Linked DNA regions of Syntrophobotulus glycolicus DSM 8271. The main gene of each other region encodes a partner of the protein of the gene in region 2 in a complex. Links are inferred from orthologs where the notes say so. Each region holds a gene or a part of one and is shown on either strand. Other genes may lie near its edges. The genes, in order: pcrA and uvrB.

Evidence for each region.
Region 1: the proteins of uvrB (region 2) and pcrA are in contact, whole or in part, in a crystal structure (PDB 7EGT), measured with the Thermus thermophilus proteins. The link is inferred for Syntrophobotulus glycolicus DSM 8271 from one-to-one orthologs. Residues at the interface, in WP_096411307.1 of Thermus thermophilus: Glu23, Leu25, Arg26, Asp27, Gly28, Glu29, Arg30, Phe31, Arg55, Glu326, Asp327, Phe328, Glu379, Ser382, Gln383, His398, Gly400, Arg401; in WP_096412145.1 of Thermus thermophilus: His654, Arg656, Phe657, Gln666, Asp668, Glu669, Lys680, Arg681, Leu682, Ser683, Lys685, Tyr686, Ala687.

Annotation. Positions count from the first base shown.
Region 1 is NC_015172.1:693,659-708,529, reverse strand. Bases 3,693-6,703 are described here. They hold pcrA (DNA helicase PcrA), read right to left. Parts: upstream 6,312-6,703; coding sequence 4,074-6,311; downstream 3,693-4,073. Other genes in these bases: SGLY_RS03675 (MazG-like family protein), read right to left, coding at 6,333-6,650; ligA (NAD-dependent DNA ligase LigA), read right to left, coding at 3,693-4,060. In the rest of the region: SGLY_RS03700 (glycoside hydrolase family 65 protein), read left to right, coding at 1-367; pgmB (beta-phosphoglucomutase), read left to right, coding at 363-998; glk (glucokinase), read right to left, coding at 989-1,975; more of ligA, read right to left, coding at 2,045-3,692; bifunctional phosphoribosyl-AMP cyclohydrolase/phosphoribosyl-ATP diphosphatase HisIE, read right to left, coding at 6,785-7,444; imidazole glycerol phosphate synthase subunit HisF, read right to left, coding at 7,609-8,367; hisA (1-(5-phosphoribosyl)-5-[(5-phosphoribosylamino)methylideneamino]imidazole-4-carboxamide isomerase), read right to left, coding at 8,357-9,106; imidazole glycerol phosphate synthase subunit HisH, read right to left, coding at 9,084-9,710; imidazoleglycerol-phosphate dehydratase HisB, read right to left, coding at 9,742-10,326; hisC (histidinol-phosphate transaminase), read right to left, coding at 10,339-11,403; hisD (histidinol dehydrogenase), read right to left, coding at 11,400-12,680; hisG (ATP phosphoribosyltransferase), read right to left, coding at 12,677-13,378; SGLY_RS03630 (6-phosphofructokinase), read right to left, coding at 13,574-14,656; hisZ (ATP phosphoribosyltransferase regulatory subunit), read right to left, coding at 14,706-14,871. UniProt on the Escherichia coli protein: A helicase with DNA-dependent ATPase activity. Unwinds DNA duplexes with 3'-5' polarity. Translocates on single-stranded DNA with 3'-5' polarity. Initiates unwinding more efficiently from a nicked substrate than double-stranded DNA.
Region 2 is NC_015172.1:3,279,766-3,282,754, forward strand. It holds uvrB (excinuclease ABC subunit UvrB), read right to left. Parts: upstream 2,531-2,989; coding sequence 470-2,530; downstream 1-469. Other genes in the region: uvrA (excinuclease ABC subunit UvrA), read right to left, coding at 1-373; SGLY_RS16240 (hypothetical protein), read right to left, coding at 2,745-2,989. UniProt on the Escherichia coli protein: The UvrABC repair system catalyzes the recognition and processing of DNA lesions. A damage recognition complex composed of 2 UvrA and 2 UvrB subunits scans DNA for abnormalities.

The DNA.
Region 1 (14,871 bases), 2.6 Mb from region 2 along the record:
GCACTCTGCCTGTTTAGACCTGCAGGACAAACATCACAACACCGCGGACGGACTCCATATTGCCAATATGGGCGGCAATTATATGAGCATTGTCTACGGCTTCGGCGGTTTTCGCCTCAAAGAGCAGGGCATCTCCCTTGCCCCTGTTCTGCCCCGCCAATGGAGCGCTTACAGCTTTAAAATCCATTTTGAGGACAGCAGGCTGCTGGTTCGTGTGACGGCAGACCGGTGCACGTTCAAACTGGAAAACGGGACTGCCAAAAAAATCACCGTATACGGGCAAGAGTACCTGCTGGAAAATACCCTTGAGATCGCCAGACCGGCACTGCCCTTGATCAGCAAAGGAAAGAGAGGGGAAACAAATTAACTATCAAGCCATTATTTTTGATTTGGACGGGGTCATCTGCAGCACAGATGCTTACCATTATTTAGCCTGGAAAAAAATCGCCGACAAAATCGGGATTGATTTTGATGAAAAAGCGAATAACCGTCTCCGGGGCATCGGCCGGATGGAAAGCCTGGAGATCCTCCTGTCCTCCCACAGCGGCCGCTTCTCCGAAAAAGACAAAAAAAAATACGCCGAGGAAAAAAACCTTTGTTACCGCGCATTCCTGCAAAAAATGTCCCCGGCAGATCTCAGCCCCGAGGTCAGAACCACCCTGGATCAGATCCGGTCCAAAGGCCTTAAGCTGGCCATCGGTTCTTCCAGTAAAAACGCCAAGCTGATTCTGCAGAAACTCGGCCTGGAAAACTACTTTGACGCCGTCACCGACGGCAATGACATTGCCCGTTCCAAACCTGATCCTGAAGTTTATTTAAAAGCGAGCGCCTGTCTGGGGATTGATCCCAGCCGCTGTCTGGTGATCGAAGACGCCCTGTCCGGCCTGGAAGCGGCCTCAGCCGCCAAAATGGACAGTGCCGCCATCGGAGACGCCGCCGGAAACCGGCAGGCCACCTATCACTTATCCCGTTTTTCCGATCTTCTGCTTTATCTCTGAGCCTGCAGGGCCAAATAAGCCGCCCCCAAAAGCGGCGTGTTTTCCTCCAGGATCACATCAACAGGGATATCTTTGAGCAATCGGCTGAACCTGCCTTTATCCAGAAAAGCAGCCAGCAAAGTGCCATCCGTCAGCTTTTCCCTGATCTTCGGCGGTATGCCCCCGCCAAGGTAGACCCCGCCCAGAGCCAGAGATTTCAAAGCCAGATTGCCGGCCTCCGCCCCAAGAAGGCGGACAAACATATCCAGGGCCTTTGTACAGACAGGACAACTTCGAGCCAGCCCCTTGGCACTGATCTCCTCCGGAGGCAACTGATCCGGAAGCTGCTCAGGGCTCTTTTTTTGCGCCCGCAAAAACTGATAGAGATTGCTCAGGCCTGCCCCCGAGAGAATCCGCTCATAACTGACATGGCCGTAGCGTCTGTGCAAATACCGCCATAACTCCAGGTCTTCCTCATTATGGGGAGCAAAGTCCGTATGGGCCCCTTCCGTCGGATAAACCTGATCACCGATCATCAGAGCTTCCCCCAGCCCTGTCCCCGGCGCCAGAACAGCTCTGTTCAGGATCTCACCTCTGTCGTCTTCCTGTTTTCCCGGGCCGTTCAGCCTGAGCAGGGCATCCTCCGGCAAAACAGCAATCCCGTAGCCCATCGCGACAAGATCATTGCTCCAGCCGACCCTCGGAATAAAGTCCAGCCGCTTTTGCAAAGAACGCAGATCAACGGTCAGGTCAAGATTGGTCAGCCGGCAGCTGTTTCCTGCTATCGGCCCGGCCAGACTGAACCAGGCCGCTTCAATCCCCGCGGACTGTCCGGGATGATTCCCTGCGAGATAACCTGCCACCGCGTCCTCCAGAGAAGAAATTGATTTGCTCTCAACCCTTTCCTGGTGAATCAGCTTAAATTGCTGATCCTCCCATGAAAACAAGGCGAATTTTGTTTTGGTGCCCCCGATATCCCCGGTTAAAATCATGCACATCACCCTTAATCCTGTTTCTTATAAAAATCCTTGCTTTTGATCAAGGCAATTTTCTTTCGTATCTTTCCCTCAAGGATTCTCCTCCAGCATCTCCAGGAACTCCTCTTCCGAATAGACCGGTACGCCCAGTGCCTGCGCTTTATCCGCTTTGGAACCGGGATTTTCCCCGCAGAGCACAAAGGAGGTCTTCTTGCTGACACTCGCGGAGGCCTTGCCCCCGTTGGTTTCAATGAGCTCCTCTATCTCCCGGCGGTCCCAACTGCGCAAAGTTCCGGTTACTACGATGCTTTGACCGGCAAAGAGCCGCGAGGAAGCCTGTCTGCTGTCCGTCATCCGAACTCCGGCCTTCTGCAGTCTTCTGATAAAATCCCGGTTGGCCCGGTCCCGAAAAAAAGAAGTGATGCTTGCCGCCATAATGCCGCCAATATCAGGCACCTCGCAGAGCTCATCCTCTCCGGCCTCCTGCAGCTTTTCCATGGAACCGTATTTCTGGGCCAATACCCGGCCTGCTTTGATCCCCACGTTTCTGATGCCCAGGGCAAAGATCAGGGGGGCCAGACCGCGGGTCTTACTGGCTTCGATTGCCTTAATCAGATTATCGGCGGATTTTTTGCCCATCCGCTCCAGGTTTTCCAGCTGCTCATGCCTCAGATCGTACAAGCCGGCGGCATCATCAATCAGCCCCTTGTCCAGAAGCTGGACGATGATCGCCGGACCCAGACCCTCGATATTCATGGCATCCCGGGAGACAAAATGGAACAGCGCCTCTCTCTGTCTGGCCGGACAGGAGATATTCTGACAGCGGTAAGCAGCCTCCCCCTCCAGCCTGACCACCGGACTGTCACAAGCCGGACAGGACTCGGGCATCGCGAAGATCATTTCCCGGCCTGTTCTCTTCTCCGGAATGGACTTGATGATTTCCGGAATCACATCCCCGGCCTTGTGCAGGAGGACATGGTCGCCGATCCGGATATCTTTTTCCCGGATATTGTCCAGATTGTGCAGAGTTGCCCTGGCTACGGTTGACCCCGCGACAAATACCTCCTGCATGATCGCGGTCGGGGTCAGCACCCCTGTCCGGCCGACATTAATGTCTATGCTTTTCACTACCGTCTCCACCTGTTCTGCCGGAAACTTATACGCGATGGCCCAGCGCGGGCTTTTAGCGGTAAACCCCAGTTCCCTCTGCTGGTCAAAGCGGTTCACCTTGATCACCAGCCCGTCGATCTCATAGGGCAGCTGATGCCGTTCTTCCGTCATCTCCTGGCAATATTCCATGACCTTCTCCATCTTAGAGAAGATTTTGTAGCTGTCATTTACCTGAAAGCCCCACTCCTTCAGAGTTTGGAGAACCTCCGCCTGGGTTTTCAGGCCGATCTGCTCGGCCTGGATCAGCTGATAGGCAAAGTACCCCAGCTTTCTCCCGGCCGTGATCCTGGAATCAAGCTGTCTTAAAGAACCGGCTCCCGCATTGCGGGGATTGGCAAACAAAGGCTGGCCTTCTTCTTCCCGCTCCCTGTTCAGCCGGACAAAGGATTCTTTGGGCAGATAGCCCTCACCCCGAATATCCAGCCTGCCGGCTGCCGGCCTGGACCGCAGGCTCAAGGGAACGGACTTGATCGTCCTGACATTGGCGGTAATCTCTTCTCCTGTTTCCCCGTCCCCTCTGGTCGCCGCCCGGGTCAAAATCCCCTCTTCATAAGTCAGGGCAACCGTTAGCCCATCGATCTTCAATTCCACCACATACTCCGCATCAGGCACGACACCGCGCACCCTGCGGTCAAACTCAGCCAGCTCTTCCCGGCCAAACGCATTATCCAAACTGAGAAGCGGCTCCCTATGACGCACCTTGGCAAATTGAGCGGAAGGGCCCCCCCCCACTCTTTGGGAAGGAGAATCCGGACTGACCCACTCAGGATGAGCGCCTTCAATCTCCACCAGCTCCCGCATCAGCAGATCATATTCCTTGTCCGTGATCTGCGGATCATCCAGGACATAATAACGGTAGTCCGCCTCTTCAATCTGCGTTTTCAGCTGGTTCAGTCTTTCCGGACCCTGTCCGGTGTTATTGTTCGGGGTACTCAAGAAGGTTCTCTCCTTACGATTTGATTTTGACCAGCCTGGCATATCCGGCAATCAGCTTCTTGACCTCACTGTTAAAGACGACCGTCAATTCCGCTTCCTGACCCTCTCCCTTGACCGTCATCACGATACCCTGGCCAAACCTGGGGTGTTCAACCCGGTCGCCGACAAAAAACCGGCCCGGATCGGCCTGGGCCATAATCGCGCCCTGCTTGCGCCAATCCCTCCTGACCTTGCCTTCCGCCGCAGAAGCCTCCTTCTCCCGGCCGGCAGCGGCAGGGGACTGGTTAAAAATCAGCTGTTCCGGGATCTCCTTTAAGAAACGGGAAGGCAGACTGTTTTGAATCCGGCCATAGATCATTCTTTCAATGGTATACGTTAAAAAGAGCTTTTCCCTGGCTCTGGTAATCGCTACATAGCATAGTCTTCTTTCTTCCTCCAGCAAATATTCCTCCAGGAGGCTGCGGCTGCTGGGAAAAATATTTTCTTCCAGACCGACCGTGAACACAACGGGAAATTCCAGACCTTTGGCACTATGCATCGTCATGAGCTTGACCGCATCTTCATTTTCATCATAGTGATCGATTTCCGCAACAAGGGAAACCTGCTCCAGAAAACCGGCCAGCCTTGGCATGGGGTCCTGGACCCCGGTGTTATTTTCGTTATCCTCTTCTGTATCGTCTTCCAGATTGGCATCAAATTCCTCGGTCACAGACAGGAATTCATTGAGGTTTTCCAGCCTGGCGTTAGCTTCAGGTGAGTCTTCCGCCCGCAGCTCGGCCAAATACCCCGTCTCGCTCAGGAGGCTTTCGGTCAGCTCCGTGACCGTCAGTCCTTCCCCCGCTTTGCGGCGAATATCCTCCAGCAAGTGATAAAAAGCGTCTAAGGCTTTCACTCCCTTGGTCTGCAGACCGGGGATATACTGTGCCTCACTTAAGGCGTTCAGAACCGGCATCCCCTGTTCCTGGGCATATTCCAGGATTTTCTCCAGAGAACCTGCCCCGATGCCCCTGCGGGGAACATTGACCACCCGGGCAAAGCTTACTGTATCCGCAGGGTTATAGACCAGCCTCAGATAAGCAAGAATATCTTTAATTTCCAGGCGCTCATAAAATTTGGTCCCTGAAAAAATCCGGTAAGGGATACCTTCCTTCATCAGGTGCTCCTCCAGCACCCTGGACTGGGCATTTGTCCGGTAGAGCACAGTAAAATCGCTGTTGGAGCGGCCTTCCGTATCCTTTAAATGATTGATACTGCGACAAACAAACCGGGCCTCATCATGCTCATTTTCCGCCCGGTAAAGGACCAGCTCTTCCCCGACCGGATTTTCCGTCCAAAGAGCTTTCTTCTTTCTGTTTCGATTGTGATCCACCACGGCATTGGCCGCCTCCAGAATCTTCCCGGTCGAGCGGTAATTCTGCTCCAGCTTCAGCACCTTCGCTTCAGGATAGTCCCGTTCAAAATCCAGGATATTCTGGACATCGGCACCCCGCCACCCATAAACAGACTGGTCGTCATCCCCGACCACACAAAGATTGCGCCGGCGCTTGGCCAAAAGATTAATCAGCAAATATTGCGCATGATTGGTGTCCTGGTACTCATCAACCAGAATATATCTGAATTTTTCCTGATAATAGCCGAGCACATCCGGCTGCTCCCGGAAAATCCGCACGGTCAGCATGATAATATCGTCAAAGTCCAGACCATTGTTGTCTTTCAGTTTTCTCTGATAAAGCCGGTAAACTTTAGCGGCAGCCGAGCTGAAAAAATCCGTTGCCGCCGCTTCAAAAGCATTCACATCCAAAAGCTTGTTTTTCGCATCACTGATTGTCCCCTGCACAGCCCTGATGTTAAATTTCTTCTCATCCATATTCAGTTCTTTATAACAACTGCGCAGCAGGGAAAGCTGGTCCGAAGCATCATAAATGACAAAACTGCGGGAATACCCCTCCAGATGAGCGATCTCCCGGCGCAAAATCTTGACACAGGCCGAATGGAAGGTTGATATCCAGAGTCCCTCCCCTTCGCTGCCAACCAGGGCCAGCACTCGTTCCCGCATTTCCCTGGCAGCCTTATTCGTAAACGTAATCGCCAGAATATTCCAGGAGTTTACTCCCTTAGCAATAAGATGGGCTATCCTGTAAGTCAGGGCCTTTGTTTTACCCGATCCGGCACCCGCAAGAATAAGAAGGGGGCCGTCCAAATACTCTGCCGCTTCACGCTGAACAGGGTTTAAATCCTCCAGAGAATACATGCTGTCCCAATCCCCTTTCTTTTAGTCACAATAGCCTTTATTCCGAAGCTTTGTCAGGTGGGCCTCAATAATGGCCTCCAGATCAATCCTGTACTGTTCCTCCAGCACAAACATCATGGTCACCGCTGTCTGGGCCACATCCATCAGTTCCATGGCGACGAGCTGCATAGCTTCGGCTTCCTCTACCGTCAGCTTTTCTCCGCTTAACCCCCTGAATTTACCGATCGCCTGGGCCAATTCCCCGGATTCCTCCATAATCTTCAGGGCTGTGCTTTCTAAAGAAGGCTTGAGCCTGTTCAGGCGCGGCAAAGTGATTGTTTTGGATGCTTTTTCGTTCATTAATCTCTTTCCCCTATCATTTCTTCTCCTCAAAATCCCAGAGCTCCCATGCCGGTTTATGTAAAAATCCAGAGAAAAGCACTGCCAGATAATGTCCAACAGCGCCTCATCAATACTCTGAAGAATGATTATCCTTACTTCTTTCTCTTTTCCAGTTCCGCAGATATCTCGTCCAGCGTCACTCCCCGTTCCGCAAGCAAGACCAGCAAATGGTAAAGCAAATCCGCGGTTTCGTACCTCAACTCATCCCCGGAATTGTTTTTGGCCGCAATAATCACTTCCGCACACTCTTCGCCGACCTTCTTCAGGATTTTATCTATTCCCTTGGTGAAAAGATAGGTCGTATAAGATCCCTCGGGAAGCTCGTGACGCCTCTTTTGAATTAATTCGGCAAGAAATTCCAAAGTCCTCCCCAGAGGCAGGGCTGGTTTTTCAGGATTTGTGCCGGTCTTTTCCCCTGTCGGTCCGTAATGGAAACAGGAATAATCTCCTTCATGACAGGCCGCTCCGTCCTGCCGGATCAGCAGAAGCACCGCATCCCGGTCACAATCCAGCTTGATGTCCAAAACATGCTGGTAATGCCCGGAAGTCTCTCCCTTGACCCACAAAGACTGTCTGCTCCTGCTGTAATAACAGGCCAGCTTGTCCCGCAGGGTCCTGACCAGTGCTTCCTCATTCATATAGGCCAGCATCAAAACCTCGCCTGTTTCAACATCCTGGGCAATTGCCGGAACCAATCCGTCACTGTTCCACTTTACCGCACTGACGACCTTTTCCAGGTCAGATTGTTCCATACTCCTCATCTCCTGCTCTAAAGAAACCTGCCAAGCCGCTATCGGTCTTTTCTCCGGCATTTTTCCGTTCCTCCCAACTGATCACCAGATGATCTTACATTAAACATTCATGACCTTATTCTGAACTCATTACGATTCCCCTGGCTTGAAACACGATTGAGCCACTACCTTCTTACCGCAATCCCCCGGGCCCGGAGATACTCCTTGGCTTCCTGAATGGAATATTCCCGGTAGTGAAAAATAGATGCCGCCAGGACCGCGTCGGCCTCACCCTTGGTCAAGCCGTCACTGAGATGCTCCAGACCGCCCACTCCGCCGCTGGCGATCAGCGGCAGGGATACGGCCCGGCTGACCGCTTTGTTCAGTTCATTATCATAGCCTTCTTTGGTGCCGTCCCTGTCCATAGAGGTCAGCAAAATCTCCCCGGCTCCCAGTTCTTCGGCTTTTTGGGCCCATTCCAGCACATCGATCCCGGTAGGCGTCCTCCCGCCGTGAGTGTAGACCTCCCACCTGCCGTCCCCTGTTCTGCGGGCATCAATGGCCACCACAATACACTGACTGCCGAAAGCATGCGCTCCCCGGCTGATCAATTCCGGGTCCTGCACAGCCGAGGTATTCAGGGATACCTTGTCGGCTCCGGCCCGGAGCATCGTCCGAATATCTTCAATACTGCGCAGCCCCCCCCCAATCGTGAAGGGGATAAAGACCTGCTCAGCTGTCCTGTGCACCACATCCACCATGGTTTTTCTGCCGTCAGAAGAGGCGGTGATATCCAGGAAAACCAGCTCATCCGCGCCTTCCGCATCATAGAGGGCCGCCAGCTCCACAGGGTCCCCGGCATCCCGCAGCTGAACAAAATTCGTACCCTTCACGACCCTGCCCTCATGCACATCAAGACAGGGAATAATCCTTTTAGCCAGCATCTTCTTCCCCCCGTGTAACGGCCAGAACATCCTTCAGGGCCAAAGCCCCGTCATAGATGGCCTTTCCGACAATCGCTCCATCGATTCCCCTGCCCTTATCCGCTTCCGCCTTAATGGCCCGGATATCAGCAAGAGAAGAAACCCCCCCGGATACGATGACCTGCAAGCCGGAGCTTTCGGCCAGTTTTACCGAAGCCGGGAGATTAGGCCCTGCCAGCATACCGTCTTTGGCAATGTCCGTATATACCACAGTGGACACCCCACTGTCATGCAGCCTGAGCGCAAATTCCTCCGCATTCAGTTCCGTGCTTTCCGCCCATCCCTGCACCGCAACCTTGCCATTGCGGGCATCAAGCCCCACTATCACCTGATCCGCACCGTATTGTTTCACCGCTTCCGCCGCAAATTCCGGATTGCGGGCCGCCGCGGTTCCCAGGATCACCCTGCTGACACCCAGAGACAGCAATTCCTCGATCCGCCCGCTTGTCCTGATTCCGCCTCCCACCTGGACCTTCAGCGGCACACTGTTCACAATAGCCCTGATCATCTTGTCATTTTCCGGTCTGCCGGAAAACGCCCCGTCCAGATCGACCACATGCAAAAACCGGGCCCCGTCCCGGACAAAAGACTGGGCCTGGCGGACAGGATCATCCGAATAGACGGTCGCCTTATCCATCATTCCCTGAAGAAGACGGACAACTTTCCCCTCCTTCAGGTCAATTGCCGGATATATGTTCATGCTCCCCAACCCACTTTCCAAAATTCTTTAACATCACAAGACCCCAGGGACTGGATTTCTCCGGATGAAACTGGGCCCCCCAGATATTGTCCCTGCCGGTAAACGCCGGAAAGGTGATCCCATATTCACTGACCCCGGCAATACAGTCCTCATCTGCCTGCGCGTAGTAGGAATGGACAAAATAAAAATAGGAATTGTCCGGAATCCCTGCGGTCAGCGGGCTTTCCCTGACCAAACGCAGCGTATTCCAGCCCATATGGGGAATCTTTAAGCCTGCGGGAAACTTTACTACCCGGCCCGGCAGCAGCCCTAAACCGGGATGTTCCCCGTGCTCTTCACCCATCTCGAATAAAAGCTGCATACCCAGGCAGATCCCCAGAAAAGGCCTGCCTGACCCCGCATAGTCCCTTAAAGGCTGAACCCAGCCCTCCCGGTTCAACGCCTCCATCGCATCAGCAAAAGCGCCGACTCCGGGAAGAATCAATCCATCTGTCTTCTTCAGCTCATCCGGAGACCGTAAAATTCCGGCCTCAAAGCCCAGCTTTTCCAGGGCTTTTTCCACACTGCGCAGGTTTCCCCGGCCATAATCGACTATTCCAATCATCTTCGCATATCCTCCCGAGTCTGCCTGCATTTCATAGAACCCCTTTTGTTGACGGCACATCCTGATCAAAACGGTTTTTTCCCGCGGCCAGGCCCAAAGCGCGGCCAAAAGCCTTAAAAACCGCTTCCAGTACATGATGCCTGTTTTTCCCGGCCAGCAGGCGGATATGTACTGTCAATCCGGCATTGACGGCAAAAGCCCGGAAAAATTCCTCGGCCACTTCCACTGGGAAATCACCAACCATTCCATCTGCCAGATCAACCTGCCAGGCCAAAAATCCCCTGTTGGAAATATCCACCGCGGCCTGGACCAAAGCTTCATCCATCGGAAATAAGCAGTCCCCGACCCTTTCGATTCCTTTTCTGTCTCCTATGGCCCGGACAAAAGCCTGTCCCATGACAATCCCGCAATCCTCAACCGTGTGGTGCTGGTCAACCCGCAAATCCCCTTGCACCCAAAGGTTCAAATCAAAGCGGGCAAACCGGCAGAAAGAATCCAGCATATGATCAAAAAAACCGATTCCTGTGTTCAGAGAAGTCTTGCCCTGACCATCCAGGTCCAACTCAACGTTTACTTCTGTCTCCAGTGTCTTTCTTTCAATTTTTCCGCTGCGCATTTTTCATCCCCCTCAAAGGTTCGTTCCGGTCAATTGTTTTATCGTTCGCAAAAACTGTTCATTTTCCTGCGGCAAAGCCGGACTTAAACGAAAACAGGCTCCCAGTCCGGGCAACCGGCCGAGATTGCGGACCGAATAGCCGGCCTGACCCAGCTTTCCCACGATAACCGGAGCCTCCTCAGTCTGAACAAGAACAAAATTGGCCCTGGTCGGCAACACCGAAAACCGGGGTATTTCCCTTAACCCATTATACAGCAGTTTGACCTCATTTTTGATGATTTCAACCTGGTCCTGATATTCATCAAGATACTTGAGGGCAATGATCCCCGCCTTTTGGGAAAAAGAATTGACATTAAAAGGCTGGCGCACCCTGTTCAAATAGCCGGTCAGCTCCTGATTGGCCGCCAGGTAGCCCAGTCTTAAAGCCGCCATGCCGAAAGCCTTGGAAAAAGTGCGCATAACCAGGAGCTTGGGATAGGTATCAATGAGCGGCAGCATACTTTCACCGGAAAACTCGGCATATGCTTCATCCACAAGCACCAGCGCATCCGTTTCCTTCAGCAGTTCCAGGACATCCTCCCTGGCGAACTGGGCGCCTGTGGGATTATTGGGATTGCAGACAATAATGAGCTTTATGCTGCTGTCTGCGGCACAGGCTTTCAGCATTTGCGGCAGGTCCAGCCGGCTTCCTCCCAAAAGGGGGACTTCCGCCACCCTTGTCCCGGTGATCCGCGCTGCGGCGGCATACATACTGAATGTCGGAGGATGAATCAGCATGGTCTTTCCCGGTCCGGCAAACGTATGCAGCAAAATCTGAATCAGCTCGTCCGAACCATTGCCCACCAAGATATTCTCCCTCTCCGTCCCGGCATAGGCGGCGATCCGTTCCCGCAGCTCCGCCGCTGTCCCGTCCGGATATCTGTTCCACTCCACAACCTCTGCCAGCAGCTCCTCCTTCATGCCCCGGGGCCAGGGAAAAGGGTTCTCATTGGCATCCATCTTCACATTCCCAGGTACAACCACCGATTCATAAGGCCTTAAGGCGGCGATTTCCGGGCGTAAAAACCTTTCCATCATTTTACCCTCACCTCGATTGCCCGGGCGTGCGCCTCCAGCCCTTCCCTTCTGGCCAGGAGCATGATTTGTTCGGCATCACGCCTCAGGGCCTGTTCCGAATAGTTCACCACACTGATTTTCTTGACAAAAGCATCCACATCCAGCACCGAATAAAAGCGGGCCGTACCGCCCGTGGGCAAAACATGATTGGGTCCCGCAAAATAATCCCCCACAGGCTCGGGAGTGTATCTGCCTAAGAATACGGCCCCGGCGTTTTTTACCCTGCCCAGCCAGGCAAACGGCTCCTCCACACAGAGCTCAAAGTGTTCCGGCGCAATCAGATTCACCAGCTCCATCCCCTTCTCCAGATCAGGCGCTGAAATCAAGGCCCCATATCCCTCCCAGGAAGCCCGGGCCATCTCCTGGCGCGGCAGAAGGCCCAGCTGCTTTTCCACTTCCAGCGAAGTTTCTTCCAACAGGCTTCTGTCCGGGGAGATCAGGATGGCCGAAGCCAGCCGGTCATGCTCGGCCTGTGAAAGAAGATCGGCCGCCAGCTCCCGCGGCGAAGCGCCGCCATCGGCCAGAATAACAATCTCACTCGGTCCGGCCAGCATGTCAATATCCACCTGGCCGTAAACCTGTTTTTTGGCTAAGGTGACAAAGATATTGCCCGGACCGGTAATTTTGTCCACCTTGGCCACAGACTGCGTTCCGAAAGCCAGGGCGGCCACTGCCTGAGCTCCCCCTATTTTATAGATCTCCGCCACCCCGCATTCGGCTGCCGCTACCAGGACCTCCGGCAGGAGCCCGCCATTTTTCAGGGGGGGAGAAACCATCACAATCTCTTCCACTCCGGCCACCACGGCCGGAACAGCATTCATCAAAACGGAAGAAGGATAGGCCGCCGTCCCCCCCGGAACATAAATGCCCACTCTCTGCAGGGGCCGGATCATCTGACCTAAAATACTGCCGTCCTCCGCCGTGGAAAACCAGGAATTGCGTTTTTGTTTTTCGTGATAAGCCCGCACATTGTCCCGGGCCCGGCGAACAGCGGCAATATAGTCCTCCGAAACCAGAGTATAGGCCTCATCGATCTCCGTTTGCTTTACCCTGAGACCTGATTGAGCAAGATCGACGCCGTCAAATTTCAGGGTCAGCTCAGCGAGAGCCTTGTCCCCATCCCGTTTGACTTCACTGAGAATACCGGCTACCGTGCCTTCCAGCTTCTGATCGTCACCATAAGATTTTTGAGTCAGGCTTCTCACATCAATCTTTTCGTATTCTAAAATAGTTTTCATTGCTCCTTCTCCCCTCCGGCGGCCGGATCGCCGAGATCTTCAAGCAAGTCCCTGATCTTTGTGCATAGTCCCTGGATCCGTTCATAGTTCATCCGGTAAGAAACCCTGTTGGCAATCAGTCTGGTGGTTGCTTCCATGATTGGGGCGACCTCAATCAGCCTGTTCAGTCTCAGGGTCGTGCCGGTGGAGACAATATCCATGATCATCTCCGCCAGGCCTACTCTCGGAGCCAGCTCAATATTGCCGTGCAGCTTGATCGGTGTCACCTGCATCCCTTTTTCACTGAAGAACATTTGCGCGACACGCGGAAATTTGGTGGCTACCCTTTTATGGTTCAGCCCGCTCAAATCGTAGCTGCCGTCCGCCAGCCTCGGCGGAAGAGACTCTTCCGGCATCGCCACCATAAAACGGCAAAATCCAAATTTCAAATCAAGAAGCTCAGCCACATCACAATTTTGTTCAAGCAGAGTATCCTTCCCCACAAAACCGATATCCGCCGCGCCATATTCCACATAGGTGGGAATATCGGTCGGACGGCAGATGATGATCCTGGCCCCGTCCTCGGGCAGGTCAAAGGTCAATTGCCGGGAATCCTCGCCGACATGTTCGCAGCGCAATCCGGCTTTCTGGAGCAGGTTCAGGGAATCAACCAGCAGTTTGCCCTTCGGAAGGGCTATGGTTAAATCATTTTGAGCCACAGGCGGGAGCTCCTCTCTTCTTCTTTTTTCTCTCAATAAAAATCTTTTTTCTCTGAACGAAAATCCGAATCGAAGCAGACTTTTCGATCTGATCTTCAATCCTCATTGATACTTTACTACATTAAAGCGTTAAACTACTTTGAAGTATAACAGGAGTATTCACCTTTGTAAATACTCCTGTATCCCAATTCTCCGTCAGTCCCCGAATTTGATCCCGATTTGCCGGGCTGCCAGGAGAACCTGATTGTCCGCGTCCACCCGCTTCAGCTCCCTGATCGCCTCTTTTAAAGGAACAGTTGTGATCTCCTGCCCTTTTAAGGCCACCATGGTATTGAACTTTTTCTCCAGCACCGCCTGCACCGCAGCCGCACCATAACGGGTAGCCAGGATTCGGTCAAACGCATTGGGAGAACCTCCCCTCTGCAGGTGGCCCAGTACAGTCACTCTTGTCTCCAGGTCAATCAGAGATTCCAGATCGCCCGCGACTTTAGCTCCGATACCGCCCAGCCTGATCGGGTCCGGGCGGTCTTCCTGCCTGCGTTCAATAACCATTTCCCCGGTTTGTGACCTCGCCCCTTCAGCAGCGACAATAATACTGAATTTTTTATGGTTTGCCACCCGGTCTTGTATAGCCTGCACCACCCTTGCCAAATCATAAGGGATTTCAGGAAGCAGAATAATGTCCGCCCCGCCCGCTATTCCGGCGTAAAGGGCGATCCATCCCGCATAGCGTCCCATGACCTCCAGGATCATGACCCTGTGGTGGGATTCCGCCGTTGTATGCAGCTTGTCCAAAGCGTCCCGGGCCGTCTCCACCGCTGTCTGAAAACCAAAGGTTAAATCCGTTGCCCGAAGATCATTGTCGATGGTTTTGGGAACCCCGATGACCCGGAGTCCCTGTTCCGTCAGCTGGGAGGCGATCGCTAAGCTGCCATCGCCCCCGATCGCGATCAGACTGTCGATCCCCCGGTCGGAGAAATTTTTCAGAATCTGGCCGGAGCAGTCTTTCTGGACCTTTTTACCGTTTTCCTCTATGAAATAAGAAAATGGATTGTCCCGGTTGGTCGTGCCAAGAATCGTTCCCCCGCGCGGCAAAAGACCGGATACATCTTTCAGCCCGAGCGGAAAAAAATCCCCCTCCACTGCTCCTTTAAAGCCATCCCTGACCCCGACCACAGCCAGGCCCTTGTGATGCGCGGACCGGACTACCGCCCGGATCACAGCGTTCAGACCCGGGCAATCTCCCCCTCCGGTCAGTACGGCGATCTTCTCACTCATCTCCCGCCCCCCTTGCTTTCTTATGTTCATCGTCTTTTTCTTTCAATTTCTAACCGCGTTTCCGAAATTTACTGACATTCTCCACATCAACTATCCCTTTTTGGGAAGCCACCCTTAAGGCATCCTGTTCACTGATAAAATCCAGGGCCATCTCCACTTTTTTGCCGCCCTTGCGCAATTCACGGGTCCGTTTGATCACATCACTTGGAGACTGT
Region 2 (2,989 bases):
ATTTAGGACAATGAGGATGGCCGATTCTGGCATAAAGAAGCCTCAGATAATCATAAATTTCCGTCACGGTTCCGACTGTCGAACGGGGATTGCGGGTAGTCGTCTTCTGATCTATGGAAATTGCGGGAGATAACCCTTCAATATCATCGACATCCGGCTTGTCCATTTGTCCCAAAAACTGACGCGCATAAGCGGAAAGGGATTCCACATATCTTCTTTGCCCTTCGGCATAGATGGTGTCAAAAGCAAGAGAGGATTTCCCTGAGCCGGATAAGCCGGTAACAATCACCAGCTTATTGCGGGGAATATCTACATCCATATTTTTTAAATTATGCACACGTGCACCGCGCACCTTGATATACTCCTGTGCCATAAAACCTCCGCTCAAACATTTAATATTTATATTTATTCTAATTATAGAATAAACCATTTCATTTGTCCCATTTTTGCGCTTGGGATTATCCGGATATTATTTTCGGCGCCTTCCCTTATGGCCATAGACTGGACCAGGATTCCCTGCCGCCTTGCCGCCTTTAGACGAGGATAAGGCTTTTCTGCGTCCCTTGGCTGTTTCACCCTTTAATTCAATGATCGCATCCCGCAGCTCCGCAGCCCGTTCAAAATCCAGGTCTTTCGCTGCTTTATACATCTCCGCTTCAAATGCTTGAATCAGTTTTTGCCGTTCTTCAGGAGAAACTTCCCCTGTTTTTCCGTACCCGGCTTCTTTTTCGGCCGCCCTCGTGGCTTCCGGAACCTCGTAGATTTGCTTACGGATGGTTTGCGGTGTGATCACATTTCTGACGTTGTATTCATTTTGAATTTTCCGTCTGCGATTCGTCTCCTCAATAGCAATTTTCATCGATCTTGTTAGCTTATCCGCATACATGATTACTTTACCGTTTGCGTTACGGGCCGCCCTTCCTATGGTCTGGATCAATGAGCTTTCCGAACGCAAAAAACCTTCCTTGTCCGCATCGAGAATAGCGACTAAAGACACCTCAGGCAAATCCAGACCTTCCCTGAGAAGATTGATTCCGACAATGATGTCGATTTCACCCAATCTCAATTCCCGCAGAATCTCCATTCGCTCTAAAGCGGATATATCGGAATGGAGGTATCTGACCTTCATGTTCAGCTGTTTAAGATAGTTCGTCAGCTCCTCCGACATTCTTTTTGTCAGGGTAGTGACGAGTATTCGTTCATCCCGGTCTATGCGCAGCCGGATTTCCCCGATCAAATCATCGATCTGTCCTTTAATCGGACGAACATCCACTTCGGGGTCCAATAATCCGGTTGGTCTGATGATCTGTTCAACCGAAACCGGACTATGCTCCAACTCGTAAGGCCCGGGAGTGGCACTTACATATATCCTTAAGGGGGTATACTGTTCGAACTCGTTAAAGCGCAAGGGCCTGTTATCCAGTGCTGAAGGCAGCCTGAAGCCGTAGTCGACAAGCGTTTCTTTACGGGAACGGTCACCTTCGTACATCCCTCTGATCTGGGGCAGAGTCCGGTGAGATTCATCGACAAACAGCAGGAAGTCTTTAGGAAAGAAATGCAACAGTGTGTAAGGCGTCTCTCCAGGCTCCCGAAAGGTCAAATGACGGGAATAGTTTTCAATTCCGTTACAAAAACCCAGCTCCCGTAACATCTCCACATCATAACGGGTTCTCTGTTCCAGTCTCTGTGCTTCGACCAGCTTTTCCCTCCCTCTTAAGACCTGAAGTCTTTCCTCCAGTTCAATTTCAATATTGCCTACAGCCTTGAGAAGTTTTTCCCGCTCTGTGACATAGTGGGAATTGGGGAAAATGGAGACATGTCTTCTTTCTCCCAGGATTTCTCCTGTTAACACATTAACCTCATAAATGTGCTCTATCTCATCTCCGAACAGTTCTACTCTAATTGCTTTTTCACTTGATGAGGCCGGACAGATTTCCACAATATCTCCACGGACCCTGAATGTTCCCCGGGCAAAGGCGATATCGTTACGGTCGTATTGGATCTCGACCAGCTTTCGTAAAATCTTATTGCGGTCAATCTCCTGATTTTGTCTCAAAGAGAGGACCATATCCCGGTACTCGTCCGGGGAACCCATGCCGTAGATACAGGATACGCTGGCGACAACAATGACATCCCGTCTTTCAAACAGGGCGGCTGTCGCTGAGTGCCGAAGCTTTTCGATTTCCTCGTTAATGGAGGCATCCTTTTCAATATAAGTATCACTGAACGCGACGTAGGCTTCCGGCTGATAATAATCATAATAACTGACAAAATATTCAACTGCATTTTCCGGGAAAAATTCTTTGAACTCACAGTAGAGCTGGGCAGCCAAAGTCTTATTATGAGCCAAAACCAAGGCAGGTTTATTCGCCCCGGCAATGATATTGGCCATGGTAAAGGTCTTGCCGGAACCGGTAACGCCAAGCAAGGTTTGGTGCTTTTTTCCCTTTAAAACTCCGGCGGTCAGCTTGTCCACCGCTTGCGGCTGATCTCCTTCCAAACGATAGGGGGCATGCAGGTTAAAATCCATCTCAGTCACTCTTTCCCACAAAAATACTCGATAGTTAATTATATCATTTAACCTGAATGAAAGCATTTTTAGGAGCACTCATCTCACAGGATATCTCGTCATTGCTCTTAAAACCAGCTTTTATAATCGCTTTTGATTTCTTATCCCGAAATAAAATTTTACTCATCTTGATCTGAGCCGTTTCTCCGCATGCGGATAGAACCTTTAAAACAAATTATATTAGCTGTGCCAGGATACTATTTAGAATGTCCGTGCGTAATTTATCCATGCCCTCAAAATTAGCACATTTGTTCATCAGATTTTTCAGTTCTATTCTCTTTTTTCGGTAAGCTTCCAGTGTTTTGACGATTTCCCGGCCGTGTTCATCTGTCAGGCCCTGTTCTTCCAGCCCATTCGGATCTCCTCTCCAGATAGCGAGATTTTTCTCCGGAAATACGATGCCGATTAAAGAGTCTGTGA